DNA from 3 places in the Bacillus sp. NPDC094064 genome. Region 2 is predicted to be linked to each of the others. Evidence: riboswitches for the same ligand, from Rfam matches in the RefSeq annotation. Region 2 holds a riboswitch; each other region holds the start of a gene.

Region 1 (5,738 bases), on a different contig from region 2:
TAACGAGTTTTTCTGATCAAGCGCATGTTTTACCAGCATTAAAAGCGGGAGCAAGTGGGTATATTTTAAAAGATGTAGAACCAGATCAACTTGTTGAGGCAATCCGTAGTGCATATAAAGGGAATATACAGTTACATCCGGATATAGCAAATGCGCTTCTTTCTCAATCTTTACCGGAGGAAGAGAAAGAAGAGGAACACTTCATTCATGTAGATGTATTAACAGCAAGAGAAAATGAAGTGTTACAGCTATTAGCAAAAGGGATGAGTAATAAAGAAGTTGCTGCGGTTTTAGTCATTACAGAAAAAACGGTTAAAGCGCATGTGAGTAGTATTTTGAGTAAATTAAATTTATCCGATCGTACGCAAGCAGCGTTATATGCAGTGAGAAATGGAATTGTATAAGACAAAAGTCGTAAGACCCAGTTCGCCTTTAGAAGGTGGACTTTTTTTATGGAAAAATACGTCTATGTGAGGACGAAATTATCTTGATATGAAGATAAAATATGTTTGTAAGCAACAAAACAACAATTACAAGGGATACCTTTTTTGGAAAATATGACAACATAAGAGTAAGTTTTAGGAGGAAAATATAAATGACAACAGTTTTATTCGTAAAAGCAAACAACCGCCCAGCAGAACAAGCAGTTAGTGTGAAATTATACGAGGCGTTTTTAGCAAACTATAAAGAAGCACATCCAAATGATACAGTAGTAGAACTTGATTTATATAAAGAAGAATTACCATACGTAGGCGTAGACATGATTAACGGTACATTCAAAGCTGGTAAAGGATTTGATTTAACAGAAGAAGAAGCAAAAGCGGTAGCAGTTGCTGATAAGTATTTAAATCAATTCTTAGAAGCTGATAAAGTCGTTTTCGGTTTCCCATTATGGAACTTAACGATTCCAGCAGTACTACACACATATATTGATTATTTAAACCGTGCTGGTAAAACGTTTAAATATACACCAGAAGGTCCAGTTGGTCTAATTGGAGATAAGAAAATTGCATTATTAAACGCACGCGGCGGCGTATATTCTGAAGGTCCAGCAGCAGAAGTTGAAATGGCTGTTAAATATGTAGCAAGCATGATGGGCTTCTTCGGTGCAACAAACATGGAAACAATCGTTATTGAAGGTCATAACCAATTCCCAGACAAAGCAGAAGAAATTATTGCAACAGGTCTTGAAGAGGCTGCTAAAGTAGCAAGCAAATTTTAGTTGAAATTATAATCGTCACTCAAAGAAACAGCATTAACGTTTATGTTAATGCTGTTTTTTTATATTTTTATTAATCTGTAGCTTCGTTATGTTTAGGAAGCGGAAATGCATTACCGATAGCTGCTGCGCCGAGCATTGGCAATAGTAAATTGAGCGGGAAAAACATAAGTAATAGCAATGTTATAGCTATCGGTTTTCTTAACGCATAGCTTGAAATAGCTGTTGTGACGATAGCCACAGATGCGATTGGATCTATAGGAAGTATTGAAGCCATCGCGAATCCGATACTTGACCCAGAAAATATAATTGGGAAAATATGTCCGCCGCGCCAACCTGTATTTAAACAAACGGCAGTAATGCATAATTTTAAAACTCCTGAAAGAAGTAATACCCAAAAAGATAAATGAGTCCATTCAACAACTAAATCTTTTAATTGATGTTCCCCTGAAAATAATGTGTATGGGAGAAAAGTACCCGCGATTCCTAATAAAATACCACCTATAATTCCAAGTGTTAGTTTGTATTCGCGGAAAGGATGGATGATTTTCTCTAGTGTAAATTCTACTTTGAAATACAAGAAACCAACGAGAGCACCGATGCAAGTAAGAGGGAGAAAGGCGATCCATTCATTGATTGAAAGGGATCCTTCCCCAAAATCAACAATAAAGGATCCACGATTATCGAGTTTACTAAGCAATAAATAAACGGAAAAACCAGCAAAAGTAGTAGTTAAATATACAATTGCTTTCTTTCTTTTAGAAAACCCGGCAATTTGTTCACCCTCATTTTCATTCGGAGCTAAATAACCGAATAATGGTGCATTAAAAATGACGCTTAAAGTAGCACCAATTCCAACTTCTGTTAGTTCGTTCATTCCCTTTAAAGCGAAGTTAAAGCGATCCCCTACCCATGTACAAAGTCCGCCGATAATTCCGACAAGTGCTGCCTCTGGACCGAGGCTAGCTCCAAATATTAAAACAATAAGCGCAGTTAAAGTAGCTTTATGTACAAAACGGTATTCAATTCTACCTGTTTTTTTATATTCCCCCATTACTTCTGGCATGAGACGTGGATATGTACCGAAGTATTTTTGTGTTAAACCAACGAGGATACCACCGATGATTGTTACACAAAGAGTGTAATAAGGGGGAGAAGAGAAAATGTTAGGTAAATATCCCCAAATAAAGTGGATTCCGATATTTAGCGTAACTAAAAATAACCAAACTGTAGCCCCTACTATAGAGCCTAAAAGAATGCCATATAGAGCGAGTATATAGTGCATGTCCTTTTTATTTGTCATGTTATACCTCCGTTATGTAAGTTGTAATAGAGAAAGGATTATATATGCTAGTGTGAAATGAATGGAATATATATAGTATCTTTGTGAGAGGTTGGCTTATTCAACATATATATTGGGATTTCATTAGAGCTTGGGTCCTATAAGTTAAACCACTTATTTAATTCTATATATTGATTGGGATTTTTTAAAGGTCTTTTTTGAATAAATATGGAATATACTTCTTTTGTTGTTTTATATGGAAATGTTGACGTTTATTTTAGAACATTCAGAAAAACAGATTGACATTAGGAAATTATTGCTATAAAATCAACGGTAATTGCATAGTCTTATCAAGAAAAGGTGGAGGGACAGGCCCGATGAAACCTTGGCAACAGCCGAATAACGGAATTGTGCCAAATCCTGCAGGTAATAGCCCTGAGAGATAAGAAAGAGATTTTAGAGCGTGTTTTCAAACTGCTTCTTTCTTATTTAGGAAAGGAGCAGTTTTTTATTTTGCATAAAAAGGAAGGAGAATGAGAGATGGGAGAATCATGGGGAAAGGGAACAATTTGTGTGCAAGGTGGCTATACGCCAAAGAATGGTGAGCCACGCGTTCTACCGCTTTATCAAAGTACAACGTATAAATACGATACGTCGGATGATTTAGCGGCATTATTTAACTTAGAGGCAGAGGGCTATATTTATACACGTATTGGGAATCCCACACTAGCTGCATTTGAACAAAAGTTATCAGATTTAGAAGGCGGTGTAGGAGCTGTTGCAACTGCCTCTGGGCAAGCGGCAATTATGCTCGCAGTTTTAAATATTTGTAGTAGTGGAGATCATCTTCTTTGTTCTTCAACAGTTTACGGGGGAACGTTTAATTTATTTGGAGTAAGTTTACGTAAGCTGGGCATTGATGTTACGTTCTTTAATCCAAATTTAACAGCTGACGAAATTGTAGCACTTGCTAACAATAAGACGAAACTCGTCTACGCAGAATCATTAGGAAATCCAGCAATGAACGTTTTGAATTTTAAAGAGTTTTCAGATGCAGCTAAAGAGTTGGAGGTACCTTTTATCGTTGATAATACATTAGCGACTCCGTATTTATGCCAAGCGTTTGAACATGGAGCAAATATTATCGTTCATTCTACGACGAAATATATTGATGGGCATGCAAGCTCTTTAGGTGGCATTGTTATTGATGGAGGAAACTTTGATTGGACAAATGGAAAATATCCTGAGCTTGTTGAACCAGATCCAAGTTATCACGGCGTAAGTTACGTTCAAAATTTTGGAGCAGCAGCTTATATTGTAAAAGCACGTGTTCAATTACTAAGAGACTACGGAAACTGTATGAGCCCATTCAATGCGTATATTAGCAATATTGGCTTAGAAACATTGCATTTACGCATGGAGCGTCATAGTGAGAATGCTCTAGCAGTTGCTAAGTGGCTTGCTAACCATGAGCGTATTGAATGGGTAAATTATCCGGGACTAGATAGTAATGAAAACTATTCATTAGCACAAAAATATTTGAAAAAAGGTGCTAGTGGTGTTTTAACTTTCGGTATTAAAGGTGGGGTAGAAGCGGCAAAAGAATTTATCGCAAATGTGAAACTAGCAACCCTCGTAACGCATGTAGCTGATGCACGAACTTGCGTTATACATCCTGCTAGTACGACGCATAGACAATTAAGTGCGGAAGATCAACGTTTGGCCGGTGTTACATCGGATTTAATTCGTTTATCGGTTGGCATAGAAGATGCTTCTGATATTATTGCCGATTTAGAAACAGCATTAATCGGAGGCAAACAACATGCCAATCATAATTGATAAAGATTTACCAGCTCGCAAAGTGTTGCAAAAAGAAAATATATTTGTGATGACGAAGGAGCGGGCAGAAACACAAGATATACGTGCCTTGAAAATTGCTATATTAAATTTAATGCCTACAAAGCAAGAAACAGAGGCGCAATTACTTCGTTTAATTGGAAATACACCGTTGCAATTAGATGTTCATTTACTCCATATGGAATCGCACCTATCTCGTAATGTTGCGCAAGAGCATTTAACAAGCTTTTATAAAACATTTCGTGATATTGAAAATGAAAAGTTTGATGGGCTCATTATTACGGGAGCGCCAGTTGAGACCCTTTCCTTTGAGGAAGTAGATTATTGGGAAGAGCTTAAACGTATTATGGAGTATTCAAAAGTGAATGTAACATCCACGCTTCATATTTGCTGGGGAGCACAAGCTGGTTTGTATCATCATTATGGTGTCCCGAAGTATCCTCTTAAGGAAAAAATGTTCGGGGTATTTGAACATGAAGTCTGTGAGCAACATGTGAAACTGTTACAAGGCTTTGATGAGTTATTTTTTGCTCCGCACTCTCGTCATACAGAAGTGCGAGAGAGTGACATTAGAGGAGTGAAAGAATTAACATTATTAGCAAGCTCTGAAGAAGCGGGTGTTCACCTTGTTATTGGGCAAGAGGGGAAGCAAGTGTTTGCGCTTGGGCATAGTGAATATAGTTGCGATACGTTAAAGCAGGAATACGAAAGAGATCAGCAAAAAGGGTTAAATATTGATGTGCCAAAAAATTATTTCAAACATAATAATCCAGATGAGAAACCAATTGTTAGATGGAGAAGTCATGGAAATCTATTATTCTCAAATTGGTTGAATTATTACGTGTATCAAGAAACCCCTTATATATTATAAAGATTGTGTAACACGTGGCAACGTTTTCTTTGTAAAGATTAACTTATATTTTTCCGAATGTTCAAAATACATTGTTTTTCAGTTTTTTTACTCATATAATTTCATCTAAACACAATTTTTGAGGGGTGACAGTACTATGAAAGAAATTCAAGTGGGTTTATTAGGTCTTGGGACAGTTGGTAGTGGTGTAGTTCGTATTATTACAGATCATCAAGAACGACTTATACATCAAGTAGGTTGTCCTGTAAAAGTAACGAAAGTACTAGTACAAAACATTGAGAAAGAGAGGGAGGTTGAGGTACCTTCTACTCTACTAACACAAAATGCAAATGAAATTTTAGATAATCCAAATATTGATGTGGTCATCGAAGTGATGGGTGGCATTGATGATGCAAAGGCATATATTTTGCAAGCTTTACAAAGCGGGAAGCATGTTGTGACTGCCAATAAAGATTTAATGGCGTTACATGGGGCGGAACTCTTAGCGGTAGCAAAAGCTAATAAGGCAG
Region 2 (5,738 bases):
AACATTTTAAAAAGGAGTTACTTCCAATCGGTACGCGTTCGGGAGAGTTGTTTTATGAAGGTGTTTTATTAGAGGGAGTACCAGATTTATTATCTGCACAAGAAATTGGAATGGTGTTTCAAAATCCAGAAAACCAGCTCGTAATGGATACAGTGATTCAAGAATTAGCATTTTCTTTAGAAAATATCGGGTTACCATCTCATATTATTCAAAAACGAATAGCTGAGCTTATTAGTTTCTTAGGATTTCAAGATTTATTGCACCAATCTGTTCATACGCTATCTGGCGGGCAAAAGCAACTTGTCAATTTAGCTGCGGTATTAGTTATGCAGCCGAAACTACTATTATTAGATGAACCGACAGCGCAGTTAGATCCGATTGCTGCAAAAGAGTTTTTAGGATTGTTAAAGCGTATTAATGAAGAGCTTGGAATTACGATTATTTTAAGTGAACATCGTTTAGATGAAGTAATACCACTCGCAACGCGCGTCATTTGCATGAATAACGGCCGAATCGTGTATGACGGTAGTCCGAAAACGGTTGTATCGAATATGTGGGAAGTAGAAAAGTTCCGTCCATTTATTCCGCAAATTCCAAGATTGTTTTTAGAGTGGAATGCGAAAGATATTCCGTTTACAGTGCGAGAGGCGCAAATGAAAATGAATGATTTTTCAGCAATATCATATGTATATGAGCCAATAGCACAAAGTGAAAAGCAAGAAATTATTTTAAGTGCAGAGCATATATCTTTTCAATATGAAAAAAATAGTCCGCTTATTTTACGAGATTTAACAGTATCGATCGAGAAAGGAAAATGGGTAGCTCTTGTTGGAAAAAATGGTACAGGTAAGTCTACACTTTTGATGATTTTAGCGGGGTTACAAAAAGCGAGAAGAGGGAAAGTAAAGTGGAATGGGAAAGTGATACATAAAATTGATTCGAAAGAACGGTTTAAAAGGATCGGGTATGTATCGCAGCATCCATATTATCATTTTACATTTGATACAGTGTGGGATGAAGTGTATGAACGTGCACGGGAATTATACGGAGAACAAGGAAGAGAAATGGCAGAACAACAGCTTAAAAAGTTTTGGCTATATGCGCTTAAAGAACGCCATCCGCATGATTGTAGCGGGGGAGAGCAACAATTACTCGCGTTATGTACAACGTTATTGTCAAAGCCAACGTTATTATTACTGGATGAACCGACAAAGGGATTGGATCCATGGAAGAAAGAGAGAGTAGGAGAGCTATTTAAGAAGCTGCAAAAAGAAGGTACAACGATTGTAATGGCAACGCATGATATTGAATTTGCGGCGAAATACGTGGATCAATGCATGATGTTATTTGATGGAACAGTTATTATGAATGATGCACCGAAAGAATTTTTTAGTGGTAACTTCTTTTATACAACATCTATCAATCGATTCATTCGAAAAGAATTGCCATATGCATTAACGTGGGAGGATGTGTACGAAGCGTGTCCAAACGATATGTTGCATTCATAATATGTATTTTTGCGCTACTAATAGGTACATTACTCTTTACAACACTTATTATGGACGGTTATTACATGGTAAGTAGTTTGTTTGTATTAGCTATTATTATGTTACCATTCTATATCCGCTTTGAAAGAAAGGCGTTTGTTTCACGTGAAATTGTTCTCGTTGCCGTATTAGCGGCAATAGCAGCAGTTAGCCGCGTACCATTTTCGATTTTACCGAGTGTACAACCGACTTCTTTCGTTATTATCGTTTCTGCAATTGTGTTTGGGAGTGAAACTGGTTTTATGATCGGTGCAACAGCGGCGATTGTGTCTAACATCTTTTTAGGACAAGGTCCGTGGACGCCGTGGCAAATGTTTTCGTGGGGTATGATTGGCTTCATAGCAGGATTACTCCGAAATACATTTTTGATGAAAAAACTATGGGGACGACTCATATATGGATTTGCCGTTGGATTTCTATTTGGCTGGATTATGAATTTTTGGGGTCTTCTTGGGTTTATACAGGAAGCAACGTGGGAAACAGTTATTGCTTACTATACTGCAAGTTTTTATTTCGATCTTAGTCACGCGATATCGAATGTTATTTTTCTACTACTATTTAGTACATCTTGGATTACGATTCTTACAAGATTTAAAAGGAAATATGGCATATTAGATAAGCATAACATGGCATAGAAAAGCATACTCTTATAAGGTAGGGTCGCGACTTACATATTCGTTTGCCTCTTTCATGCTTCTTACATATTGTAAGGAGCATTTTTTGTTGTCAAAAAATAGATCTAATATATATCCGTTATTATATAAAATTATTTGTATAATAGTAGGTGAGAACTATTTTCAAAAGGGAGGTGTATAGTTAATGAAGTTAGTTATTCCGAAGCAACATGGTGCATGGGCCATGCTTGTTATACCGTTTCTATTAAGTGTCATACTTGGGAAACCTACCATTTATCATATTCCATTGTTTTTAGCGTGGTTCTTTATCTATTTAGCAACGTATCCATTTCTCATGTACATAAAGCAAAGACGAAAAAAAGAGTTTTTACACGCTGCAATTGTGTATTTTATGATTGCATTCATATTTGGAATGATTTCTTTATTATATGAATGGCGAATTCTTTTATTCGTAGTAGTCATGATTCCATTGTTTATTGTAAATATGTATTACGCTCGTCAAAAGAATGAAAGAGCATTACTAAATGACATTAGCGCGATTATTGTTTTCTGTATCGGTGGTTTAGTCAGTTATTATTTTTCAATGAAACTCATAGATACAACAGCATTATTCATTGCGCTTATTTCATTTTTATATTTTTTAGGAAGTACGTTTTATGTAAAAACGATGATTCGTGAGAAAAATAACCCGAAATATCGTCTTATATCTTGGGGGTATCATATTGTATTAACGATTATCATTTTTACTATGAATCCGTGGTGTTCTCTTATTTTTGTACCAAGTGTTATTCGAGCAATTGTGTTGTATGGCAAAAAAATCTCTATCATAAAAGTAGGAATTTTAGAAATTGTTAATTCTGTATATTTTCTAATCATAACGGCAATAATAATGAAGTATGCCATTTGAAAAAGCTTCCCACCGTATGATGGGAAGTTTTTTCAATCTTGTTCTAAAATGTGAACGGTGTAATCGCAGCGTTGAATAGCTTGTTCGATCGCATAAAGGGATTGTTCAATACGAGCGCGATTAAAATCTTTTTCAACAGTCTGTAGTGCTTCTTCTAAACAATGTTTTGCTTCTTGTAATGATTGAAAAGAATCTTGTACATATCCACGGGCGTTTTGATGCATTTCATACTCCTCCTTGAATGTTCATATATGTATAGTATGAACAGTAAAAAAGAAAATATAATTTGTTATATTTGTTTGACAATTAAAGTGAAATTACGTATAGTTAATTTTAAAGTGAATATTTTCTTATCCAGAGAGGTGGAGGGACTGGCCCGATGAAACCCAGCAACCGCGATGCAGGTGCTAATTCCAGCAGAACATATTTGTTCTGGGAGATAAGACGAAGATATACGTAACTTCTTCTTATCGGAGAGGTTTTTTTGTTGCAAAAAAAACCGATTACGAAAATTTATATTAAGAAGAAAGGGGTTGCGCATTACTGTGACACTCGAAAAATACGTAAAACTGCGTAGTACAGTTTATGAATATATGATAGAGCAAGATAAGCCAATATCATTGTTAGATATTCAAGAACATATCGTTTCGCATCATGAAGGAAAATTCACGAAAAAGATGTTACATCAATTTTATTTATCAAGGCTATTAGACGAACTAAAACTGGATGGGAAAATTACTTTAGCTGATGATGAATATCTCTATGCTGAAAAAGGGGTATTTTATAAGGCGAGAAAAGGGAGCTAGGCTCTCTTTTTTTTGAAGTATGTAGTGTAAAAGACTGCTAAAGCAGCCTGATACAGGGAATGGTGTTGAGTGTGTAGTGTCAAAGATTGAATGTGCCTGAAAGAGGCACTTCGTATCGGCTGCAAATGAAAAGAGACACCTCCGCCGAATAGGTGTCAGTCGTTTTGTCATATAGACTCGCTATTTGACAGTTATTAGAATAACATGCAGGTTTTTTTAAGTCAAAAGGGAATTAAAGGAAGAGGTGCAAGTATGTACGCTTACTTATTAAAAGATATAACGAAATGGATTCCAAAGTATATTATAGATAGAGGATATGAATATTACGAAGATGGGCATGTAGAAGATGTTGAAATACACGATAAGAAAGTATTTGCTTTTGTTACTGGAAATGCAGGAAACTATGAAGTAATTATTGATCTAGAAGATTTCGCAGAAAGTAGCTGCGAATGTCCGTATGAGAATCTTTGCAAGCATATGGCGGCAGTTGTTTATGATATTCAACATGTAGGTGAGAGTACAGTTAAAGAGAAACTGGAAGATTTAGAAAAAGAGGAGTTACTTACAGTATTAAACCGATTGTTGCAAAGTTCGAAAAACGTGCAAGTTGTAGAGAAGATGTTAAAGAAGGGGAAGCTTTAACTATGAAAGAAAAGGCTCGTACATTATGAATGAACTTGATCGTATTATAAAGTGTTGTCAGTATGATGATGAACTTTTTCGGACGTACATTACATGTTTACTTCAATTGAAGAAATGTAGCGAAGTGTTCGGGCAAGTTCAAATACAATTAAGAAATGATTATTTAATACGAGGCATTTGTGAAAGAGAAGTGGATGAGGTGGTACGGGGAAGTAAAGAATATGAAATGTATTTTCTTCCTAAAGTGTTACGGTGGGATTTCTTAAGGGGAAATCCACATCTAATTGAAAAAGTATGTGAAGATTTTTTTGCATTTGAGTCATTACATCTTACGGAGATAGGGTGGGAAACGATTATAAATTGCATGGGAAATAAAGTGAAACTTTAATCAGTGGGGGTTTTGTTCTTCCCACTGATTATTAGTTGAACCAATCGGGCATTTACGGGCAGTTGATCTCACACCTAACTGCTTTGCGTATGGATGAGAGTTTACTGCCCGTTAATGCGGGGTAAATAATTTATTATGTAAAAAAGCTAGTATAAAACTAGCTTTTTATTTAAATAAATAAGAAGCATAGACTAATGATAAAACCAGCATATAGTAAGTTAACAACGCAAAATCCCATAATATCACGAGCACCTAAACCAGCTATCGCTAATGCTGGTAATGCCCAGAAAGGTTGAATTAAATTCGTCCAAGCATCGCCTCGCGTAATGGCCATCGCTGTTTTTGCAGCAGGTACACCAAGTTCAGCGCCAGCTGGAATCATAATTGGTGCTTGTACAGCCCATTGACTGCCACCAGATGGAACGAAAATATTAACGATGCCAGCACTTAAAAATGTAAAGAGCGGGAAAGTCGTTTCGTTTGAAATGCTAATAAAGAAATTAGAAATAGCTCCGCCAAGTGAAAGTCCTTCACTATTTGCCTCAATGATTAATCATCTCAACCGGTGTTTGGTGCGTTGCAAACATGCCGAAGAAGATAACGAAAACAGTTAATAAACATGATAAAATAAACGGTTCTGGCAAGAAGCGTTGCACTAAGGCGACGCAACCATTTGTAAATGAACGAAACAAAATAGATCAACCTCCTTATGTATGTCAATTATTCGAGGTTGGTTAGGTGATAATCTTCAATAGATTGAAAATTCGGGTATTTAAAGGTGCTTGAAGTTACAGGAACAGACGTTGTTGCTTT
Region 3 (5,738 bases), 110 kb from region 2:
ACCCTAGCTTAAAAATTCCCATAAGGCATAAAATAATTCCCGCTAATAAACCAGCAAGTAGTAAATCTTCATATCCATAGGTGATGACAATTCCTAAAAGAATTGGAACAAAAGCACCTGTAGGTCCCCCAATTTGATACTTTGAACCACCAAATAGCGAAACAAGTATCCCTGCAATACATGTTGTATAAATTCCATACTCTGGCTTAACACCAGAAGCTATGGCAAAAGACATAGCAAGAGGAATCGCAACAACCCCAACAATCATTCCTGACAGAAGATCCTTTTGCAAATGCCCTAATGAATAGCCTTCAAACCTTCCTGTAAATAACCCTCTCATTATAAACCCTTCTTTTCTATTCTTAATAAAGTGAAACTTTAATCAGCCCGCACCAATCAGGCGTTTACGGGCAGTTAATGCGGAATTAATCTAGGTTAAAAATGTATTTCTTGTTCCCTTATAGAACGCCAGCCTAATACTTACTATACGTTTTGCTTAAATGTCTCTCTAATTTACTTATATCTCCACCTTGTTGTAAGTAGGATTCCAATCTTTCCGCTAGAAGCTCCCCTGCTCGACTGTTTAGCTTCTTCGTGTCTATAAACGTTGTAATCCTTATCTTATCTGGAGTAATATCTCTACGAAACATTTTACCTGGAATTTCAATCCAAAAACGATTCCATTCATCTAATAATCCTATTTGATCAAATAAAAAACCTTGGATCCCACATAACCAAGCTGTACAAGCCGTATTTCTTTTTTGACATCCGACGCCATCTTGTAGATGCTGGCATGAAAAACAACAAGAATTCCCACTTTTAATACAAACATTACAAACATAATGAGCTCCTATCGAGCGAAATACCTCTATTCCATGTTGGATGATATCTTCTTTCTTAACTTCAATGCTCAACCTATCCCTCCTTAACCATAGGTGCACGCTCTGTCTCATCCAGTTCCTCTAACATTGAAATTGTATCAATTAAATGATTGTTAAAAATTCGCTTTGCAACTAGTAATAAATCCACAATCATAGGATCTCGTAGTGAATATAAAACTCTTTTTCCATCTTTTATGCCAACAACAATATTTTTTGAACGTAATACACTAAGTTGCTGAGAAACAGCTGAACCTTCTTTATTTAGGATCGTTTGTATTTCATTTACACTTTTTTCACCTTCAGATAATAGTTCAAGAATACCTATTCGCAAAGGATGAGATAAAGCCTTAAAGAAATCGGCTTTAAATTGTTGCATTTCGTTTCCCATTCCAATACCTCCATTGGTTATTTTTTCTTTTCAGAAGTATCATATACATCTTCAAATCTTTGAATATGTATATGATACTTCTAGAAATTTGAAATTTCAATACAAATTTTTAAAAAATACACTTCACCCTACATTTTACAAAAAAGAAAACCGCTCCTTCAAAGCGTGCAAAAGGATTATTAACGCCAGAACAGCATTTCAAATCTTCATCTATTCCAGAACAAGTATCAAGCATGGACCTCTTAATAATGAGAGTTTATAAGCTTGAGTTATACAAAAAAAACAAAAAGAGAGTGGTCAAACCCACTCCCTTTAACCTTCTACCCCTGATTCCTCTGCGCCTCCCTAAACTCCTCCTTCACCTTCTCTAACAACCCTTCTTCTGTAATTAATCGATAAGCGGTATTCGCTAATGCTTTTGCCGATGTAATTAATGCTTTATCTCCTAGTTCTGAACGTGCAGCTTCTCTAAATTCATTCGTATGTGCAATTAAGTCATCTGGGCCGATTTTAATGTACGGATGAATGGTCGGTACGACTTGGCTTACGTTTCCTGCGTCTGTTGAACCAATGCCCACTCTTTCTTTACGATTTACATCTTCACCTTGTAGTTCAAGTTCTTCGGCTACGACGTCGTTAAATGTTTTTGTTACGAGTAGTTCATCAATTTCATTTTGGAATTGATGAATTTTTACTTTTGCGCCTGTTGCTAACGCTGCTCCCTGTGCGATATTCCTTACTTTTTCTGTTACTTCCGCACATCTTTTTCTCGTTGCTGCGCGGATGAAGAACCTTGCTGCGGCGTAGTCAGGAATAATGTTAGGTGCTTTTCCGCCCTCTGTAATGACGCCATGAATTCTCACATCTGACGGAAGTTGTTGGCGAAGTGCGTTAATACTGTTATACAGCTGAATCACCGCATCTAACGCGTTAATTCCTTCTTCTGGTGAAGCTGCGGCGTGAGCTGTTTTTCCGTAAAAATGAAAATCAAGTGGATCGACTGCTAATGATGGACTCGTTGTCGCTGTTTTTCCGCTCGGATGAATCATAAGTGCCGCATCAATGTTTTTAAATAAACCTGCCTTTACATAACTTGCTTTCGCACTACCGTTTGGCCCGCCTTCTTCTGCTGGTGTCCCAAACACAACAACTTCTCCGCCAATTTCTTCAAGCGTTTCTGATAATGCGATTGCGGCTGCAACACTAATGGTACCAATTAAATTGTGACCACACGCATGACCGAGTCCTGGCAGAGCATCATACTCAGCTAAAAATGCGATAACTGGTCCTTGTTTTCCTGAACTTTTTCGCGCGATAAATCCCGTTTCATGTCCAGCTATATTGTGCTGCAATTGAAATCCTGCACTTCCTAGCAATAAACTTAACGTTCTTGATGCGTAAAACTCTTGATTACCAATCTCCGGATTCGCATGAATATTATGACTTGTTTGTATGTACTTTTCCTTATTTCTTTCTATACTCTCTTCAATTGTTTTTCTTTGTGACGTGACTCCAGTCGCTCCCATTTTTCTTCCTCCTTTTATTTTCACATAAAAAAGCCTCTTTCTAAAAGATAGAAAGAGGCTTCTGCATATACAGTCAAAATGAGCTTCTTTCTTATCTTTCAAGTTACCTTGCTGGAATTGGCACAGTATTCATAAAGAATCCGCTGCCGAGGTATCATAGGGCCAGTCCCTCCACCTCTCGTGATAAGAATTTTCATAAAATTATATTAAATTATTTTCATTCTAAATTTATTCCAGGCAAAAGTCAAGGAATTCCTATCCGAATTTACCGAATATCTAAAAATCCTTTTAATACACCAATCGTTTCCGGTGCTTGCAATCTTGCACATACATACGGAAATTCCGTACTACCTTCAAACATCATTTGAGATGTGAGTGGTGCCCCTGCCCAAAAGATTTCATCATCGATTACGATAAACGGGAACGCTTTGTTTTGTCTTTGTAACTTTACATTCTTTAATGGAATTGGCCCATCACTATAGACCGTTATTTGCGCAGTTGTACGCATTAACGCTTGCCATACTCGTTTATCCACTTGTCTTGTACTCGGAAGTGAAATAATAATTTTTCGTTTTGCGGCTAAAATATCTTTTAATAACCCTTTCGACTCTTCAAGATTCATTTCCATAAACCAGCGTAATCGTTTCGAAATTTTTCGCTCCCACAATTGTCTTGATGTCGTGCGATCATACACATCACCGTGACGTTCTATATGCGCTGTTAATTGTGATAACGCTTGTTTTCTCGAAAGGTTTTTACGCATGTAGTGGCAATCTGATAATTGAATGAACTTTCCTCTCGCTCTCGTTACTGCTACATTGACAAGGCGATGGTTTTTATGATCAAAGAACAACACACCAGGACGTTCTTGCGGATAACTATCAACCGTATCAAATATCATCATATCTCTTTCAGACCCTTGAAACTTATGAACCGTTGCCGCTAGTACTGGTATGTGATGATACTTCGTTTTTTGCAACATTTCCCGAATACACGTTGATAAAAAGCGGGATTGTGCCCTGTAAGGTGTAACAACACCAATCGATTGAACACCGTCTAACAGTCCGATTAACATCATTTGCATCGCTACTAAACCAGACATAATGTTAAAACGAGAACCAGAAGCCGCGTCTTTTAACGAAAATGCTCCCATTAAACTCGTATCAAATAAAACACTCGCCTCATTTGCGAACGGCTGCAATTGCGCAAGTTCTTTACGCTCTGAAACAGACGGATGATCGTATACTCTATTTTTATAAATAAATGAGTTTGTAAACTTCGATATATCCGCATGCATACGTCTTTGTTCCTGCAGCATGAAAAGGTTCGGATGTGCTTCTGATTTATTTACAGAATCAACAATCCCGGCATGGTAAAACATATCTTCGCCGAGCCATTTTCGAACGAGTTCATGGTTTGCCATCGCAATCGGAGGTAACTGTAAAAAGTCACCACAAACGACGATACGTTTTCCAAGTGAAGCAGCCAATGCAATTTGCGGAACGAACGCCATACTCACTTCATCTACGACAACTAAATCAAATGTACGCTCATAAATAAGTGAATCAATGGCACATTTCGATAAAGTTGCACCGATTACTTGTGCATTTTCAATGTATTCTTTTTCTACTTCTTTAATTTTCGCTCGTTGTTTTCGAAGATCGCTTTCAATCTCCTGCATACGTTTCTTATCAGAGGACGTTGCCTTATACGATAAAATCTTTTCACGAAGCTCTTGGCGTGTTTCTTCCAAATAGAGCCTTTCTTCTCCCCATGACCCGTTCGTCGTTTCAACTAACTTCGACGCGAGTAACGTTTCATGATTTCGTATATGCTCATGTTGACTATAACCGTAACGAACGATTTCGCCAGGCGTCCATTTCTTTTTCTTCTCAATTTGCTTCGTTACTTCACTCATTAATACGTCAACAGCCGCATTACTATGAGCTAACACAAGTACTGATTTTCCTTTTTGATAATGAGCCGAAATAATACGCGATAAATTGTAAGACTTCCCTGTTCCAGGTGGTCCCCACACGTACGTTGTCGGATTGTAAAAAGAACGATATGCCAATTCATTTTTCGGATTTTTCATCTTCTCAAGATGCTTCGGACTGCTCGTTCCCTCTACTAAACGTTTAATTCGTTGACGTCTTTGCTTATCTTGACGAGCTTCTTTTAATCGCTCTTGTAGCTGTTCTAAAAGTTGCCACGGTTCACTATATAAAACCGCTTCTCGTATTTCACCTTGTATATAATCATTTAATTTCAGTTCTATTTCTAATCCATGTACAGATAATACTTCCCCTGTCGCTTCCTCACCATCGAACTCAATTCGAATTGGTGAACCTTCAGGTAAGCTTACTTCTGAAATAAGCTGAAATACATATACTGTATTCTCATAATCTGTATATAAAAAACGACCGTTCATGATAGAAATTTTACTACCGCCAATCGTTTTCCAATGTTTAATTTCATACGCTAATGCATAATGCCACTCTTTCATCGTTTCCGATAATGAAGGAGTTTGAGTAGGTGTATTCATCGTATAATCTCCTTCCTTCTCCCCAAACATACTTTCTCACTATACCATATAACACCCTAAAAATTGTAACAATTATATCTTGCTTATTTTCTTAATTTTCAATATTATTTTATATATAATTTTCAGAAAGAAGGAATCTACATGCCAGTTAGAAGAATTGAACACGTAGGACTTATGGTTGCAGATTTAGAAACATCTATTTCATTTTATGAAAAAGTAGTTGGCTTACAGCTTATTAAACGTATGGGACATCCAAACCCAAACTTAAAACTCGCTTTTTTAGGTGTGGAAGAATCGAAGGAAACGATACTTGAACTCATTGAAGGTTATAACTCTTCCCTTCCGGCAGAAGGAAAAGTGCATCACATTTGCTTTAAAGTAGATTCATTAGAAGATGA

The links. A riboswitch is a leader RNA that binds a small molecule or an ion and turns the genes downstream of it on or off. The one in region 2 is predicted to bind S-adenosylmethionine.
Region 1: it holds a riboswitch for S-adenosylmethionine, as region 2 does, so the genes downstream of both, ACQKNI_RS22990 (bifunctional O-acetylhomoserine aminocarboxypropyltransferase/cysteine synthase) here and ACQKNI_RS01045 (hypothetical protein) in region 2, are expected to answer to the same signal.
Region 3: it holds a riboswitch for S-adenosylmethionine, as region 2 does, so the genes downstream of both, ACQKNI_RS01665 (M20 family metallopeptidase) here and ACQKNI_RS01045 (hypothetical protein) in region 2, are expected to answer to the same signal.

Annotation. Positions count from the first base shown of each region.
Region 1 is NZ_JBNNUI010000012.1:99,677-105,414, forward strand. Features, by position in the region: gene ACQKNI_RS22975 (response regulator) at 1-404, shown strand, start outside; gene ACQKNI_RS22980 (FMN-dependent NADH-azoreductase) at 596-1,222, shown strand; gene ACQKNI_RS22985 (chloride channel protein) at 1,293-2,522, opposite strand; SAM riboswitch class I at 2,846-2,950, shown strand; gene ACQKNI_RS22990 (bifunctional O-acetylhomoserine aminocarboxypropyltransferase/cysteine synthase) at 3,042-4,340, shown strand; gene metA (homoserine O-acetyltransferase MetA) at 4,324-5,229, shown strand; gene ACQKNI_RS23000 (homoserine dehydrogenase) at 5,366-5,738, shown strand, end outside.
Region 2 is NZ_JBNNUI010000001.1:191,618-197,355, forward strand. Features, by position in the region: gene ACQKNI_RS01025 (ABC transporter ATP-binding protein) at 1-1,508, shown strand, start outside; gene ACQKNI_RS01030 (ECF transporter S component) at 1,481-2,182, shown strand; gene ACQKNI_RS01035 (YwiC-like family protein) at 2,367-3,089, shown strand; gene ACQKNI_RS01040 (hypothetical protein) at 3,122-3,313, opposite strand; SAM riboswitch class I at 3,437-3,535, shown strand; gene ACQKNI_RS01045 (hypothetical protein) at 3,635-3,895, shown strand; gene ACQKNI_RS01050 (SWIM zinc finger family protein) at 4,100-4,537, shown strand; gene ACQKNI_RS01055 (group-specific protein) at 4,563-4,925, shown strand; partial or broken gene ACQKNI_RS01060 (TIGR00366 family protein) at 5,095-5,478, opposite strand; gene ACQKNI_RS01065 (TIGR00366 family protein) at 5,468-5,617, opposite strand; gene ACQKNI_RS01070 (hypothetical protein) at 5,704-5,738, shown strand, end outside.
Region 3 is NZ_JBNNUI010000001.1:302,345-308,082, reverse strand. Features, by position in the region: gene ACQKNI_RS01680 (SulP family inorganic anion transporter) at 1-340, opposite strand, end outside; gene ACQKNI_RS01675 (DNA mismatch repair protein) at 474-914, opposite strand; gene ACQKNI_RS01670 (ArsR/SmtB family transcription factor) at 916-1,269, opposite strand; gene ACQKNI_RS01665 (M20 family metallopeptidase) at 1,590-2,795, opposite strand; SAM riboswitch class I at 2,884-2,985, opposite strand; gene ACQKNI_RS01660 (AAA domain-containing protein) at 3,061-5,370, opposite strand; gene ACQKNI_RS01655 (VOC family protein) at 5,482-5,738, shown strand, end outside.